2 regions of the Paraburkholderia sp. BCC1876 genome follow, and region 2 is predicted to be linked to the other one. Evidence: riboswitches for the same ligand, from Rfam matches in the RefSeq annotation. Region 2 holds a riboswitch; the other holds the start of a gene.
The links. Region 2 has a riboswitch for glycine ahead of gcvT (glycine cleavage system aminomethyltransferase GcvT). Riboswitches for the same ligand answer to the same signal wherever they lie in the genome.
Positions count from the first base shown of each region.

Region 1: it holds a riboswitch for glycine, as region 2 does, so the genes downstream of both, HWY05_RS01010 (D-amino acid dehydrogenase) here and gcvT (glycine cleavage system aminomethyltransferase GcvT) in region 2, are expected to answer to the same signal.

Region 1 is NZ_CADFGI010000001.1:252,732-257,820, forward strand. It holds gene HWY05_RS01000 (hypothetical protein) at 1-654, opposite strand, end outside; gene HWY05_RS01005 (LysE family translocator) at 1,012-1,644, opposite strand; glycine riboswitch at 1,843-1,937, shown strand; gene HWY05_RS01010 (D-amino acid dehydrogenase) at 2,120-3,331, shown strand; gene HWY05_RS01015 (BON domain-containing protein) at 3,482-3,742, shown strand; gene HWY05_RS01020 (acetate/propionate family kinase) at 3,781-4,938, opposite strand; gene HWY05_RS01025 (phosphoketolase family protein) at 4,951-5,089, opposite strand, start outside.
Region 2 is NZ_CADFGI010000004.1:176,818-181,906, forward strand. It holds gene HWY05_RS16230 (oxidoreductase) at 1-816, shown strand, start outside; gene HWY05_RS16235 (hypothetical protein) at 1,011-1,361, shown strand; glycine riboswitch at 1,507-1,608, shown strand; glycine riboswitch at 1,642-1,786, shown strand; gene gcvT (glycine cleavage system aminomethyltransferase GcvT) at 1,867-2,985, shown strand; gene gcvH (glycine cleavage system protein GcvH) at 3,050-3,430, shown strand; gene gcvP (aminomethyl-transferring glycine dehydrogenase) at 3,512-5,089, shown strand, end outside.

The DNA.
Region 1 (5,089 bases), on a different contig from region 2:
GATCATCTTCTGAATTCCGCCGAAGTGATTGGACGGACTAAAGCCATGCGCGGCGATCTCTTCTCGAAGACCGGGACGCTCAACCCGATACACGGTTGAAAACGACGACTTCTCCAGCATGCCGACTTCATTGATATGCATGCCGCGCGGCACGGCGTTCGGGCTGAGATAGGGATCGGGACCGCGTATTCCGGCATGACTGGCGGACGGCGCGCTGCCTTGCGCCGAATCGGCCGGCCGGTCTGCCGTGGTCCCATCCGGGCGACCCGCTGCGGGCGTGGGTGATGTGTCCTTCGGCGATGCTGGACGGGATGGCGCGGGCGACACGTCCATCGGCGATGAAGGACGCGACGGTGCGGGCGACACGTCCATTGGCGATGAAGGACGCGACGGTGCAGGCGACACGTCCATCGGAGAGGGAGGACGGACTGGAACCCCGGATGGCTTCTGGAGCATCTCGGTCGGGCCGCCGGCTAACACCGCGAAAGATATCGCCAATAAAATATCGAGGGTCGATTGCTTCGGCTGCTTGCCTTCGTTCGCTGGTACCGAGCCCGCCTCGCACGTGCCGCTCTGGCGGTTATTCCAGTTGAAATGTCTACACTGGAATTCGCTCCAGGTCTCCTTGGTGGACTGCCATCGCGGTTCAGTCAACGCCCGTTGCGTACGAACGTGCGCTGCGCCCGCGTGACCGTCTCCCGGCAAGAGACTCGGCCCCTGTCCCGTCGGCGCGTTCGTCTTCGTAAGATCGGGGCGAGAGGCCGGGGCCATGGACTGCTGCCCGCCGGCGCTAGCACCGGTGCCGACAGACTTCCTTTGAAATGCAGATTGAAGGGGGGAATCGCTCCGAATGGGCATGCTCATGTCGTTCATCCGCCTTTTCCAGTGTCGTCCGCCGGGGTAGCAGACTAAGGAGTCAGCATAGACATGACGACAGTCAGGCGGTCATAGCGGAGTAACGCAACGACACGCCGCACGCAGAGCGTTTGCCCGGGAATGCTATCGAACCGCTTACCGACGCGAATCGAGCGCGATTCGCACCGCGAGTCCGGCGAGCACCGTGCCCATCAGCCAGCGCTGCACCCTCAGCCACACGGGACGACCCGCGAGGAACCCGGCGATCGACCCCGCCATGCTCGCGATAATCGCATTCACCGTCACGCTGACCACGATCTGCACGCAGCCGAGAGCCAGCGACTGCAACAGCACACTGCCATGTCCCGGCGAAATGAATTGCGGCAGCAGCGACAGATACATCACCGCAATCTTCGGATTCGCGAGGTTGGTGACGAAGCCCATGGTGAACAGCTTACGGGGGCTATCGTGCGGCAGATCGCGCACCTGGAACGGCGAACGGCCGCCGGGTTTGACTGCCTGCCACGCGAGATACAACAGATACAGTGCGCCGCCGAAGCGCAATGCGTCGTACGCAAACGGCACCGTGAGCAATAACGCGGTAATGCCGAACGCCGCGCAGAACATATAGAACACGAAACCGAGCGCCACGCCGCCGAGCGACACGAGACCGGCGCGCTTGCCCTGACAGAGCGATCGCGAGATCAGATAGATCATGTTCGGTCCCGGCGTGAGCACCATGCCGAGTGAAACCAGACCGAAAGCGAGCAGCGTTGTGAAAGCGGGCACGGCGTTCTCCTCGTTGATGAATGGGGATTGTGCCGCTGACTATAGCCGATCGCCGCCACGCCGACCCGGTACACAATCGCAGCACACGCACAGGACAGCGCGCACGCATACCCACGCTCGGACAGCACACACGCGCTGCAACGCAGCGCACGAAACACTTGCGGCAATAATTTTTGCCCGGTATCGTCGTGCCGTTCTGCATGCAGCGCGGGAGAGATCGTCATGCGGTTAGTGACGACGCCGACGGAGCAACCGCCCCGGAAACTCTCAGGCAAAAGGACCGCGCAGCGGGAACATCTGGAGAGCGACGCCGCCGACACTTGCGCGCGTCCACCGAAGGGGATTCCCCACTCCGGCTCGCATTGAGCCGGCATGGCGCGGGAAGAAACTCTCAGGTACAGGGACAGATGGGGCATCGACGCCGGTTTCGACACGAAATCGACACCGGTGATGCTCAACTCATCTGGACTATGTCATGTCACGAATCGCCATTATCGGCGCCGGCATTACCGGCGTCACGACCGCTTACGCCCTCGCTCAACGCGGCCACCACGTCACGGTTTTCGAACGCCATCGCTATGCGGCAATGGAGACGTCGTTCGCCAACGGCGGCCAGCTATCGGCCAGCAACGCCGAAGTCTGGAACAGCACCGCCACCGTGCTGAAGGGTCTGCGCTGGATGCTCACGCGCGACGCCCCGCTACTGCTCAATCCACTGCCCACGTGGCACAAATACTCGTGGATGGGCGAATTCCTGCGGCAGATTCCGCACTACCGGAGCAACACCGTCGAGACCGTGCGGCTCGCGATTGCCGCGCGCGAACATCTGTTCTCGACGGCGCGTAGCGAGGGCATCGAGTTCGATCTCGAACGGCGCGGCATTCTGCATATCTACAAAACGCAGAAGGAATTCGCTGCGGCGAATAAGGTGAATGCGTTGCTGCGCGAAGGCGGCCTCGACCGCAATCCGGTGTCGGCGACCGAGTTGCAGCGGATCGAGCCCACGCTGCAAGGCGATTTCTTCGGCGGTTTTTTCACGCCGTCCGATTCGACCGGCGACATCCACAAGTTCACGCGCGGTCTCGCGGATGCCTGCGTGCGGCACGGCGTCGAGTTTCACTACGACGCCGAGATCACGGCGATCGAGCAGCCCGTGGAGGGCAAGTTTTCGCTGACGGTCAATCTGGAAGGCGAGTCGCAGCGCATTGCGTTCGAGCGGATCGTCGTCTGCGCCGGGGTGAAGAGTCGCGATTTTGCGGCGATGCTCGGCGATCACGTGAACATCTATCCGGTGAAAGGCTATTCGATCACGGTCTGTCTCGACGACGAAACCAGTCAGCGGCGCGCGCCGTGGGTGAGCCTGCTCGACGACAGCGCGAAGATCGTCACCAGCCGGCTCGGTGTGGATCGATTCCGCGTGGCGGGCACGGCGGAGATCAACGGCTTCAACCGCGATATCCGCTCGGACCGGATTGCGCCGCTGGTGGACTGGACACGGCGCTACTTCCCCGAAGTGTCGACGTCGCGTGTGATTCCGTGGGCGGGTTTGCGGCCGATGCTGCCGAGCATGCTGCCCAAGGTGGGACGGGGCAAACGGCAAGGCGTGTTCTACAACACCGGGCACGGGCACCTCGGGTGGACGTTGTCGGCGGCAACGGCACAGGCGGTGGCTGCGGCGATTGTGTAGCCTCCGTTTGCAACGCGCCCCTGCTGTGGGACGTCCCCCACAGCAGGGGCGAACGCTTTTGTGGATGGCGATCACGGCGGCAAAGGCCGAATGCAAAATCCGTCACATCTGCTAGTGTTCTCCCATCCCCGCAATCTCCGTGGAGAACCCATGCCACACCACCGTTCCACGAAACACAGCACGACCAGCCCGCGCCTGACCGACGCTCAGATCGCCGCCGAAGCGACCCGTCGCCTCGCGTGGGATACCGCGGTTCCCGAGCACGCCGTCAAGGTGAAAGTCGCCGCCGGTCGCATCACGCTGCGCGGCGAACTGCAACGCGATCAGCAACGAATCGCCGCCCTCGAAGACGTCACGCGTCTGTTCGGCGTCACCGGCGTATTGGATCGCACGACCATCAAGCCGAAATAAGAGGCTAGGTCAGCGGCAAAGAAAGCGGCCAGATCAGTTCAATGCGCCTCAGCGCGCAACAGCGTCCGGCAATGCCGCGCGATCTGCTTCTCTTCCTCGGTATGAATCGCCCTCACCTTGCCCGCCGGATCGCCCTCCACGAGTCCCATGAAAGCAAGCCCGTCGCACACGCGCTTGCGAATCCCCGCGCTGTGTTCACCGATCCCACCCGTGAACACCAGCAGATCGATCCCGCCCAGCAACGCCGCATACGCGCCAATGGTTTTGCGCACCGCCGTAGCGAACGCATCGAGCGCCAGCGCCGCATTGGCATCGCCCGACGCGGCCAGTTTTTCCAGCGCCTGCATATCGCTTTCGCCGTCCGTATAACCGGCGAGGCCGCTGTGCCGATTCAATAGCGTCTCCAACGCGGCGGCGTCCAGCTTCTCGACCCGCATCAGATACAACAACACGCCGGGATCGAGATCGCCGCTGCGCGTGCCCATCGGCACACCGCCGGTCGGCGTCAACCCCATCGACGTATCGACCGACTTACCGTCGCGCAGCGCGCACAGGCTCGACCCATTGCCAAGATGCGCGAACACCGCGTGCGACGGCAGCGCGTTGCCGAGCTGCGTGACCAGCGACTCATACGACAGCCCGTGAAAACCGTAGCGGATCACCCCCGCCTTTACATACCGCCGTGGCAACGCGAGTTGCGCCGCGCGCGGCGGCAGCGTTGCATGAAACGCGGTATCGAAGCAGGCGAAATGCGGCGCGTCGCCGAAAATCCGCGCGGCCTCGTCGATCAGTGCGAGCGCCGGCGGAATATGCAGCGGCGCGAAATGCACGGCGTCCTGCAGACGCTGACGCACCTCGGGCGTGAGCCGCTGATGCTTGCGCAAATGCGGCCCGCCATGCACCACCCGATGCCCGACCGCCGCGGGCCGCCCATGACCCTGCTGCGCGAGCACCTCGGCAAGCTTGCGCAACGCGTCGGTCTGCGACTCCAGCACCCGCTCCTGCTGCACCAGCACGCGGCCGTCCGGCGCCTTGATCAGCAGGCTGCCGTCGCCGCGCCCGATGCCTTCCGCACTGCCGGCGAGCAGCAACGCTTCGTCGCCGCTCGCGTAGGTGAACAGCCCGAATTTCAGCGACGACGAACCGCTGTTCAGCACCAGAATCGTCGGCGCCGGGGCGCGCTCTTGAGGTTCCATCGCCTGCCTCGCTCAGCCTTTCCAGGTCCAGTTGCGGATCTCTTCCTTGTCGATGCCTTCGGCATGCGCATAAGCAAGATGCTCGATGATCTGGCCGCGCAGCCATTCCTTCGCATGGTCGCCGACGCCGCGCAACGCCGGCACGCGATCG
Region 2 (5,089 bases):
GACCTCGCGCGCCGCACGCTGGAAGCCGGCAAACACGTGGTGGTCGACAAGCCGGTCACGCTCACCGCCGCCGACGCGCATACGCTCGCCAACATCGCGCTGGCCCGCGGCAAGCGCTTCGTGCCGTTCCATAACCGCCGCTGGGACGGCGATTTCATGACCGTGCGCGACCTGCTCGCCGCCGGCACCTTGGGGCGCGTCACGCAATTCGAATCGCATTTCGACCGCTTCCGGCCGGAAGTGCGGCAGCGCTGGCGCGAAGAGGCGTCGCGCGGTGGCGGCCTGCTGTTCGACCTGGGACCGCATCTGATCGACCAGGCGCTCGCGTTGTTCGGCGCGCCGCAGACCGTGTCGGCAACCGTGCGCACGCATCGCGACGAAGCCAGTGCGCCGGACTACGTGCACATTCAACTCGGCTATGGCGAATTCGAGGTCGTGCTGCACGCCAGCGCGCTAACCATGCTGCTCGCGCCGCGGTTCGCGATCCACGGCACGCGCGGGAGCTATGTGAAATACGGACTCGACACCCAGGAAGATCAGTTGAAGGCCGGTCTGCGCCCCGGTGACGAGGGCTTCGCCGCCGGCAATACAGCGGGCGTGCTGCGCGTGCTGGAAGGCGATCAGGAAGTCGAACGCGAACTGCCGACGCGTAACGGCGACTACGCCGGCTTCTACATTGCTCTCGCCGATGCGATCCAGAACGGCGTGAAATTCCCGGTCAGCGCGCAGGAAGCCGTCGACGTCATGACGATTATCGAACTGGCCACGCGCAGTTCGGAGGAAGGCGTCCGCTTGCCGTTCGAGCGGATTCGCTAAGGGGCTTGCCGGCGTCCGGCGACGGTTTGTGTACCCAAAACTGGCTCACAAACCGTCGCCGCGCCGCCTAAACTAACAAGCCCGAAAGGAACATAACGTTACAAATAAGCGCCCCGCTCCGGTCAGCGCGAACCCCGTCTTATCCGTTGCTACCCGGGTAGCACCAGAAAACGACAACGACTTCCGGAGAGTCCATGCCCCGTATCATTCGCGCAGTAGCAGCATGCGCTTTGCTCAGTTCGCTCGCCGCTTGCGTGGTGGCGCCCCAACCGGCGCCGGCCCCGCGCCCCAACCCGCAGCAGATCGCGTATGAGCGCCTGCATCAGGTCGACGGCCGTCTCGACAACCTGAGCCGCCGCATCGACGCTCACGTCAACCAAGGCTATTACCCGCCCCCGCAAGGCGGCGCGCTGCATCATCGCCTCGACGTGATCCGTCAGGAAGCGCACGACATGGCCGCGCAACACGGCGGCGGGCTGTCCGGCGACGAACAGCGCGTGCTGAACCAGGAACTGGACAACGCGGCACACGCCATCGGCGAATAATCGCGCCAGTTCAGGTCATGCGGTACAAAAGAAGCGCGGGCATCACGTCCCGCGCTTTTTTTTGACAGGCGCAATCGCGCTGCGCCAACCCCCGCGCCGCTCGCGCGCCTTTATTTGACAAGCTCGGGGGCGTCGCGTACATTCGCCGCACGCGTCGGGAGAGCGTGCTGGCCGCTGAAAATCGCAGGCCGCGCCGCCGAAGGGGCACACCCGCAAACTCTCAGGCAAAAGGACCGACCGCGTCGAAAAACCCGCCTCACTGCAGCATCGAGGCGCCGGTTTTTCGCACTCTGGAGAGCGGCAGTAGCCATCTGCAAACGCAGATTCCGGCAGGCTGCCCACCGAAGGGGCGCGCGTTTCACCGTGGCACGTCAACGTGTTCACGGCAACGCAATCTCTCAGGTATCGAGGACAGAGGGGCCATGCAGCGCATCGCTCGCAGCCATCAGGCCGTGAGGCGTAGCGCCGCATGGCCTTTTTTGTTTCGCGAGACGCCTGAGGCCCCATGACCGAACTCAAACACACCCCGCTCCACGCCACCCATTGCGCGCTCAAGGCCCGCATGGTCGACTTCGGCGGCTGGGACATGCCCGTCAACTACGGCTCGCAGATCGACGAACACCGCGCCGTGCGCACCGACGCCGGCATGTTCGACGTCTCGCACATGTGCGTCGTCGATTTCACTGGCGAGCGCGTGCGCGCCTTCTTCGACTACGCGCTGGCCAATAACGTCGGCAAGCTGCAAACCCCGGGCCGTGCGCTCTACTCCTGTCTGCTGAACCCGAACGGCGGCGTGATCGACGATCTGATCGTCTATTACTTCGGCGAAGATCACTTCCGCGTGGTCGTGAACGCCGGCACCGCCGACAAAGACATCGCCTGGTTCGGCCAGCTCAACGCCGAAGGCAGCTTTGGCCTGACCATCACGCCGCGTCGCGATTACGCGATCGTCGCCGTGCAAGGCCCGAACGCACGCGACAAGGTCTGGCAAACCGTGCCGGCTGCGCGCGCCGCGACTGAAGCCTTGAAGCCGTTCAACGCCGCCCGTATCGACGGTACGCCGTTCGGCGAACTCACCGTGGCCCGCACCGGCTACACCGGCGAAGACGGCTTCGAAATCATCGTGCCGGCGGAACACGTCGCCGCCCTGTGGGACGCGCTGCAAGCGCAAGGCGTCCGCCCGGCCGGCCTCGGCGCGCGCGACACGCTGCGCCTCGAAGCCGGCATGAACCTGTACGGCCAGGATATGGACGACAACGTCTCGCCGCTCGACGCCGGTCTCGCGTGGACCGTCGACCTCACGTCGCCGCGCGCCTTCGTCGGCAAGGACAAGCTGGAAGCGAACGGTTCGCAGGCCGCGTTCGTCGGCCTGATCCTGCTGAAAGACAACGGCAAGGCTGCAGGCGTGCTGCGTGCTCATCAGAAAGTCGTCACGTCGCACGGCGAAGGCGAAATTACCAGCGGCACGTTTTCCCCGACCATGCAGGAATCGATCGCCTTTGCGCGCGTGCCGAAAGGCGTGCAGCCGGGCGACACCGTTCACGTTCAGATTCGTGACAAAAACGTTCCCGCAAGCGTGGTAAAACTGCCGTTCGTGCGCAACGGCAAAGTGCTCGCGGTTTAAGCAGGCCGGCGCGTACGCCTCCCCCTTTATTGAACACCATCCGAACACCGCATAGGAGCATCCGATGAGCATCCCGGCCGATCTGAAATATACCGAATCGCACGAATGGGTCCGCACTGAAGCGGACGGCACGCTGACGGTCGGCATTACCGACCACGCGCAGGAAGCGCTCGGCGATATCGTCTTCTTCGAAGTCCAGGAACTCGGCAAGAACGTCGAAGCCGGCGACACCGTCGCCGTGATCGAATCGGTGAAAGCCGCTTCCGACATCTACGCGCCGGTCTCGGGCGAAATCATCGAAGCGAACACCGCCGTCGCCGACACGCCCGATTCGGTGAACACCACGCCGTACGACAGCTGGCTCTTCAAGATCAAGCCGTCCGACGACGCCACGCACGATCGTCTGATCGATGCCGACGCGTACGCCAAGGCCATCGGCGCCTGATTCACCTTTACGTTTAACCCGTCAGGTGCGGCCCGTCACTTTCGAGACTTCGAAAAGACAGCCGCACCGCCAGGAACACCCATGAAGCTCGAACACCCGGATCGTCTGATGAACCGCACTCCTCTCTCGCTCGCCGCGCTCGAAGTGCATGACGCCTTCGCCGAACGGCACATCGGCCCGGATACGGCCGACCAGCACGCCATGCTCGAAGCCCTCGGCTTCGCGTCGCGCGCCGCGCTGATCGACGCCGTCATTCCGAAGACGATCCGCCGCACCGAACCGCTGCCGCTCGGCCCCTTCGCGCAACCGAAGAGCGAAGCCGAAGCACTCGCCGCGCTGCGTGAACTCGCGGACAAGAACCAGGTGTTCCGCTCGTATATCGGGCAGGGCTATTACAACGCGCACACCCCGACGGTGATCCTGCGCAACGTGCTGGAAAATCCGGCGTGGTACACCGCGTACACGCCGTATCAGCCGGAAATCTCGCAAGGCCGTCTCGAAGCGCTGCTGAACTTCCAGCAGATGATCGTCGACCTGACCGGTCTGGCAATCTCGAACGCGTCGCTGCTCGACGAAGCCACCGCCGCCGCTGAAGCAATGACGCTTTTGCAACGCGTGGGCAAGTCGAAGTCGACTGTGTTCTTCGTCGCCGACGACGTGCTGCCGCAAACCATCGAAGTGGTGAAGACGCGCGCCACGCCAGTTGGCATTGAAGTGAAAGTGGGCCCGGCTGCTGAAGCCGCCAGCGCGAATGCGTTCGGCGTGCTGCTGCAATACCCCGGTGTGAACGGCGACGTGCGCGACTACCGCGCGCTCACCGAAGCGATCCACGCCGCGGGCGGTCATGTGGTGGTCGCCGCCGACCTGCTCGCGCTGACCGTGCTCACGCCGCCGGGCGAATGGGGCGCGGACGTGGCCGTCGGCAACACGCAGCGTTTCGGCGTGCCGGTCGGTTTCGGCGGTCCGCATGCGGCTTACCTCGCGGTGCGTGACGAATTCAAGCGTCAGATGCCGGGCCGTCTCGTCGGCGTGACCGTCGACGCGCAAGGCAATCCCGCGCTGCGCCTCGCGCTGCAAACGCGCGAACAACATATTCGCCGCGAGAAGGCGACCTCGAACGTGTGTACCGCGCAAGCGCTGCTCGCGATCATGGCCAGCATGTACGCGGTGTATCACGGCCCGCACGGTCTGAAGACCATCGCGCTGCGCGTGAACCGTATCGCCGCGCTGCTCGCCGAAGGCGCGCAGCAACTCGGCTACACGCTCGCCAACGAAAACTTCTTCGACACGCTCACGTTCAACAGCGGCGCGCGCACGCAAGCGCTGCACGACGCGGCGAACGCGAAGCGCATTAACCTGCGCCGCGTGAGCGCCACGCAAGTGGGCCTGTCGATCGACGAAACCACGTCGCGTCGCGATCTCGCCGATCTGCTCGCCGTGTTCGCTGAAGCCGCGGGTTCGAAAGATGTACCGCAAATCGACGCGCTCGACGAAAAACTCGCGGCCTCGAACACCGCATCGGTGCCGGCCGCGCTCGAACGCACCAGCGCGTACCTCACGCACCACGTGTTCAACCGTCATCACTCTGAAACGGAAATGCTGCGCTATCTGCGTAGCCTGTCCGACAAGGACCTCGCGCTCGACCGCTCGATGATCCCG